2 linked regions of the Variovorax paradoxus B4 genome follow. The protein of the gene in region 1 interacts with the protein of each later gene in a pairwise test. Links are inferred from orthologs where the notes say so. Each region holds a gene or a part of one and is shown on either strand. Other genes may lie near its edges. The genes, in order: cysK and epsC.

Region 1 (3,142 bases):
GGGGCACATGCAGAAGCTGTAGACCGAGCGGCCGTTGCTCGCGTGGTGCACCAGCTTGTAGTCGGCCGCGCCGAGCAGCGGATGGCCCGCATGGCGGCCCCAGCGCGCGCGGTCGATCAGGCCCTGCGGATGCTCGACGCGAAAGCCGATGGAAAACGGCTTGGCCTCGATGTGCACGCCGCGCGCGTGCAGCATGGCGAAGGTGTCGCGCGAGCTGTGGCCGAGCGCCATCACCACGTGGTCGGCGCGCAGCTCGCTGCTGGTGCCGGTGGCCTGGTCGAGCACGGTGAGGCCGCGAAGCTGCTTGCCGCCGGGGCCGCCTTCGATCTGCACGTCGGTCACGCGCTGCTCGAAGCGGATCTCGCCGCCGAGCGCGACGATCTGCTCGCGGATGTTCTCCACCACCTTCACCAGCTTGAAGGTGCCGATGTGCGGATGCGCGACGTAAAGGATCTCGGGCGGTGCGCCGGCCTTCACGAACTCTTCCATCACCTTGCGGCCGAGGAAGCGCGGGTCCTTGATCTGGCTGTAGAGCTTGCCGTCGGAGAAGGTGCCGGCCCCGCCTTCGCCGAACTGCACGTTCGACTCGGGGTTGAGCACGCTCTTGCGCCACAGGCCCCAGGTGTCGCGGGTGCGCTGGCGCACGGTCTTGCCGCGCTCGAGCACGATGGGTTTGAAGCCCATCTTCGCGAGCATCAGCGCCGCAAAGATGCCGCAGGGGCCGAAACCGATCACCACCGGCCGGGGCGCGCCTTCGGGTGCCTGCGCGGGCGGCGTGTAGCGCATGTCGGGCGCGGCCTGGATGTGCGGATGGCCGGCATGCCTGGCGAGCAGCGCGGCTTCGAGCCCGGCGTCGGCCAGCTGCACGTCGACGATGTAGACCTGCAGCAGCTGCGGCTTGCGCGCGTCGAAGCTGCGCTTGAACACCTTGAACTCGCGCACGCTGGAAACCGGCGTGTCGAGGGCGGTGGCAATGGCTTGGGGGAGGGCCGCGTCGTCGTGGTCGAGCGGCAGTTTGATTTCGGAGAGTCTCAGCATGTCGGTGTGGCTTGTGGTTATCAAGCAGGCCGCAGATTTTACGCGCCCGGGGCGCTATGAAAGAGATAGCTGTCAGCTCGGGAGGAAGCCTTCGACCGAGAGGTAGCGCTCGCCGGTGTCGTAGTTGAAGCCCAACACCACCGCATCGGGTGCCAGCGTGGGCAGCTTCTGCGCGATGGCCGCGAGCGTGGCGCCGGAGGAAATGCCCACCAGCATGCCTTCCTCGACCGCGCAGCGGCGGGCCATTTCGCGCGCCGGTTCGGCGTCGACCTGCAGCACGCCGTCGAGCAGCGAGGTGTCGAGGTTCTTCGGGATGAAGCCCGCGCCAATGCCCTGGATCGGGTGCGGCGAGGGCTGGCCGCCCGAGATCACCGGCGAGGCCACCGGCTCCACCGCGAACACCTGCAGCTTCGGCCACTTCTTCTTGAGCACCCGCGCCACGCCCGTGATGTGGCCGCCGGTGCCCACGCCGGTGATCAGCACGTCGATGCCGTCGGGGAAGTCGGCCGCGATCTCCTCGGCCGTGGTGCGCATGTGCACGTCGACGTTGGCGGGGTTGTTGAACTGCTGCGGCATCCACGCGCCCGGCGTGCCGGCCACGATTTCCTCGGCACGCGCAATGGAGGCCTTCATGCCGCCGGCGCGCGGCGTCAGGTCGAAAGTGGCGCCGTAGGCGAGCATGAGGCGGCGGCGCTCCACCGACATGCTGTCGGGCATCACGAGGATCAGCTTGTAGCCCTTGACGGCCGCGACCATCGCCAGGCCGATGCCGGTGTTGCCCGAGGTGGGCTCCACGATGGTGCCGCCGGGCTTCAGTGCGCCGGATTTCTCGGCGTCTTCCACCATCGACAGCGCGATGCGGTCCTTGATGGAGCCGCCGGGGTTCGCGCGTTCGGACTTGATCCACACCTGCTGCTTCGCATTGCCGAACAGGCGGTTGATGCGGATGTGCGGCGTGTTGCCGATGGTCTGGAGGATGTTCTGGGCCTTCATTGGATCTCCTTGGGCATTGTTGGGGGACAGGTCAGCTCGGTCGAAGCGCCATTGTGTGATGGACCGCGCCCGCATGCGAGGGCAAGGAGCGATAATCCCATGCGTGAAGCACGCCAGACCGCCGCTGGTGCAAGCCCGAAAGGGGCGACGCCGCAAGGCGCCGCGTCGAAAGACCGCACTGGAGGAACGTCCGGACTGCACAGGACAGCGCAGGAGTTAACGACTCTCCACCGTGAGGTGAGGATCAGAGCAACAGAGACGAGCCGATTGAGTTCGGGTGAAACGGGCAATCTCTGCGCGCAGCAACACCAAGTAGGCCAGTATCGAGGTGGTTCCGCTGAGCTGGCGGGTAGGTGGCATCGAGCCGTTTGGCGACAAGCGGCCCAGAGTAATGGCGGTCACGTTGGGGGCAACTCCAACGCACAGAATCCGGCTTATCGGCGGGCTTCACACTTTTCTTTCTTCTCCCTGATTTCTTCCGTGGAGTTCTTCCTCCATGGGGCGCGCCCGCGGCGTTGCGCGGGTTGCTGCGGCGCGTCCGTGCATCGTTGCGGGTTTTTCCCTACAATAGATAGCAAGCTAACTAATTGGAGGGAGCCATGTCCCACATCTCGAAGACGCGCGAAGCCGCGCTGATGTCGCTCGGCACGGCGCTCTCGCCGCTGCAGCGCGGCTATCGGGCCGCGGCCGACAAGGCGGTGGCGCACGTGGGCCTTTCGCAGTCGCTGGCGTGGCCGATCGTGGTGATCGGCCGCATGCACGGCGGGGTGCGCCAGGGCGTGCTCGCCGAGGCGCTGGGCATCGAGGGGCCTTCGCTGGTGCGCTCGATCGACCAGCTGGTGGAGGCGGGCTTCGTCGAGCGCCGCGAAGACCCGGCCGACCGCCGGGCCAAGACGCTGCATCTCACGCCGGCCGGCGAGGCCGCCTGCCAGCCCATCGAGGCCGCGCTGCGCGGCTTGCGCGCCACGCTGTTCGACGGCGTGCCGGACGACGACATTGCCGCCTGCCTGCGCGTGTTCGCGGTGCTGGGAGAGCGGCTCGGCCGCGCCGCGCCGGCGCCGCAGGAAGGGCGCAGGTAGGTGGCCGCCTTCCAGCTGCCGCGCTTCAGCCG
Region 2 (3,076 bases), 1.7 Mb from region 1 along the record:
CATCGTCGATTCGGGCAAGTTCCCGTGGGCCCGGCACAAGGAGCGCTTCAGGCGCCTGAACGAACCCGACGTGAGCTACCACGGTGTGGTCTACACCGAAGCGCTGGGCCCTGCCGCCTACATCGGCCGCGCGCGCGTGGTGCCGCTGCGCAACACGGGAGCGGCCATCTCGCCGTTCAACGCCTTCCTGATCCTGCAGGGCATCGAGACGCTGGCACTGCGCATGGACCGCATCAGCAGCAATGCGCTCTCTGTGGCCCAGCACTTGAAGACGCACAAGGCCGTCAACTGGGTCAACTACGCGGCGCTCGAAGACCATCCCGACCATGCATTGGCGAAGAAGTACTTCGGCGGCAGGTCCAGCGGCGTGCTGACCTTCGGCATCGGAAGCGGCCGCGAGGGCGGGGCGAAGTTCCTCGATGCGCTGAAGCTCTTCACGCGGCTCGTGAACATCGGCGACGTGCGCTCGCTGGCGACGCACCCGGCCTCCACCACGCACCGGCAGCTCTCGCCCGAAGAGCTGGCTCGGGCCGGCGTCACGGAAGACACCGTGCGCCTGTCGGTCGGCATCGAGCACATCGACGACCTGGTCGCCGACCTCGACCAGGCGCTGGCTGCCGCCGCCGGATGACCGCCTTGCCCTTGTTTCTCCTGCCCGAACCCTTCCTTCAACCCCAAAGAGAAAGAAACATCATGTCCATTCAAGCCATCAACGTCCGCAACCAGTTCAAGGGCAAGGTCCGCGAGATCATCCGCGGCGACGTCGTCTCCGAGGTCGATGTCGAAACCGCCTGGGGCATCGTGACCTCGGTCATCACCACGCGCTCGGTCGACGAGCTGCAGCTCAAGGTGGGCTCCGACGTGGTCGCGCTCGTGAAGTCCACGGAGGTTTCGATCGCCAAGCTCTGACGGACCCTCGGGCTCGCGAACAACCCGGCGCCGCGTTGGCGCCGGGTTTTTTTCCAGTTGCAGGAGCCGGGTTTTCAGTTCTTGGCACATCAGCCGCGGGCTTCTACAGTGTGGTGTACAAAACGCCCGGAGAGAAAGCCATGGCCAATTTCGAAGTAGGCGACATCGTGCGCGCGCTGCATGCCGCGCGCGAAGAGTGGCGCGACTCCCAGCGCCGCTCGCGCGAGCCCGGCACGCGCGAGTTTCCGTCGCGCGACGCGCTTGCGCAAATCGTGGAGTCGCTCAAGGGCGCGCTCTTTCCGATGCGGCTCGGGCCGCCGGAACTGCGCCATGAGAGCGAGGATTTCTACGTCGGCCACTCACTGAACACTGCCTTGCAGGCGCTGCTGGTGCAGGCGCGGCTGGAGCTCGGCTACAACGCCCGCCACGAGCCACGCCCCTCGAGCGAGATCGACGGTGTTGCCGCCGAGGCCATCCGCCGGTTCGCGAGCGCGCTGCCGCAGCTGCGCCGCCTGCTCGACACCGACGTGCTCGCCGCCTACCAGGGCGACCCGGCGGCACGCAGCGTGGACGAGGTGCTGCTGTGCTACCCGGGCGTGCTCGCGATGATCCACCACCGGCTGGCGCACGAGCTCTACAAGCTCGGGCTGCCGCTGTTGGCACGCATCGTGGCCGAGCTCGCGCATGCGCAGACCGGCATCGACATCCACCCCGGTGCGCAGATCGATGCGGGCTTCTTCATGGACCATGGCACGGGCGTGGTGATCGGCGAGACGGCGGTCATCGGCAAGCGCGTGCGCCTGTACCAGGCCGTGACGCTGGGTGCCAAGCGCTTTCCGACCGATGCCGAGGGCAATCTGCAGAAGGGCCTGCCGCGCCACCCGGTGGTGGAGGACGACGTGGTGATCTATGCCGGCGCCACCATCCTCGGGCGCGTGACGCTGGGCAAGGGCGCAGTCATCGGCGGCAACGTGTGGATCACCGACGACGTGCCCGCGGGCGCGAGCGTGACGCAGGCCAGCCTGCAGAACGCGCCCAAGGCCAGCGCGCCATAGGAATCCCCCGGAGGCCGGGCATCGGCGGCCGCGCTATGCTTCCCCGTTGTCAACTCTGTAGCTTGCCTCCGCATGTCCTTGCCTCAAGCCACTTCCTCCGCTTCTTCCATGCCCCCCGCGGCCGACGATTCCTGCGACGTACTCGTGATCGGCGGCGGACCTGCGGGCTCCACGATCTCGGCGCTGCTCGCGCAGCAGGGCCGCAAGGTGGTGCTGCTCGAAAAGGAGCATCACCCGCGCTTTCACATCGGCGAATCGCTGCTGCCGGCCAACGTGGAACTCTTCGACAAGCTTGGCGTGCGCGACCAGGTCGAGAAGATCGGCATGCCCAAGTTCGGCATCGAGTTCGTCTCGCCGGAACACGAGCACCGCAGCTACGTGGACTTTGCCGAGGGCTGGGACAAGTCGCTCGATTCCGCCTGGCAGGTGCGCCGCTCGGAACTCGACGAGCTGTTGTTCCGCAATGCCGCCACGCGCGGCGCGCAGACGCTCGAAGGCTGCAAGGTGCGCGACGTGGCCTTCGATGCCGACGGTGCCACGGTGCGGGCCGAGATGGACGACGGAGCCAGGCGCAGCTGGCGCGCCCGCTTCGTGGTCGATGCCACGGGGCGCGACACGCTGCTGGCCAACAAATTCCGCTGCAAGGAAAAGAACCCCGACCACAACAGCACCGCGCTGTTCGGTCACTTCACCAACGCCGAGCGGCTCGAGGGCAAGAAGGAAGGCAACATCAGCATCTGCTGGTTTGCGCACGGCTGGTTCTGGTTCATTCCGCTGGCGGACGGAACCACCAGTGTGGGCGCGGTCTGCTGGCCGTACTACCTGAAGACGCGCGAGAAGCCGCTGAAGGACTTCTTCCACGACACCATCGCGCTCTGTCCGGTGCTGGTGGACCGCCTGAAGCACGCCACGCTGGTCGACGACGCGGTGCACGCCACCGGCAATTTCTCGTATTCGAGCACCCACGCGACGGGCGACCGCTACCTGATGCTGGGCGACGCCTTCACCTTCATCGACCCGATGTTCTCGTCGGGCGTTTACCTTGCGATGCACAGCGCCTTCGACGGCGCCGCGCTGGTGGCCACCGCGCTCGACCGGCCGGCCGAACTGGC

Evidence for each region.
Region 2: the proteins of cysK (region 1) and epsC interact in binary tests that used the Escherichia coli proteins (3 or more experiments, as listed by UniProt). The link is inferred for Variovorax paradoxus B4 from one-to-one orthologs.

The regions. Positions count from the first base shown.
Region 1 is NC_022247.1:1,022,488-1,025,629, forward strand. The notes cover bases 72-2,976. They hold cysK (cysteine synthase A), read right to left. Parts: upstream 2,032-2,976; coding sequence 1,111-2,031; downstream 72-1,110. Other genes in these bases: VAPA_RS04580 (NAD(P)/FAD-dependent oxidoreductase), read right to left, coding at 72-1,038; VAPA_RS04590 (MarR family winged helix-turn-helix transcriptional regulator), read left to right, coding at 2,631-2,976. In the rest of the region: more of VAPA_RS04580, read right to left, coding at 1-71; more of VAPA_RS04590, read left to right, coding at 2,977-3,110; VAPA_RS04595 (FUSC family protein), read left to right, coding at 3,111-3,142.
Region 2 is NC_022247.1:2,734,326-2,737,401, forward strand. Bases 168-3,006 are described here. They hold epsC (serine O-acetyltransferase EpsC), read left to right. Parts: upstream 168-1,049; coding sequence 1,050-1,964; downstream 1,965-3,006. Other genes in these bases: VAPA_RS12690 (O-acetylhomoserine aminocarboxypropyltransferase/cysteine synthase family protein), read left to right, coding at 168-631; VAPA_RS12695 (TOBE domain-containing protein), read left to right, coding at 694-909; VAPA_RS12705 (NAD(P)/FAD-dependent oxidoreductase), read left to right, coding at 2,037-3,006. Outside these bases: more of VAPA_RS12690, read left to right, coding at 1-167; more of VAPA_RS12705, read left to right, coding at 3,007-3,076.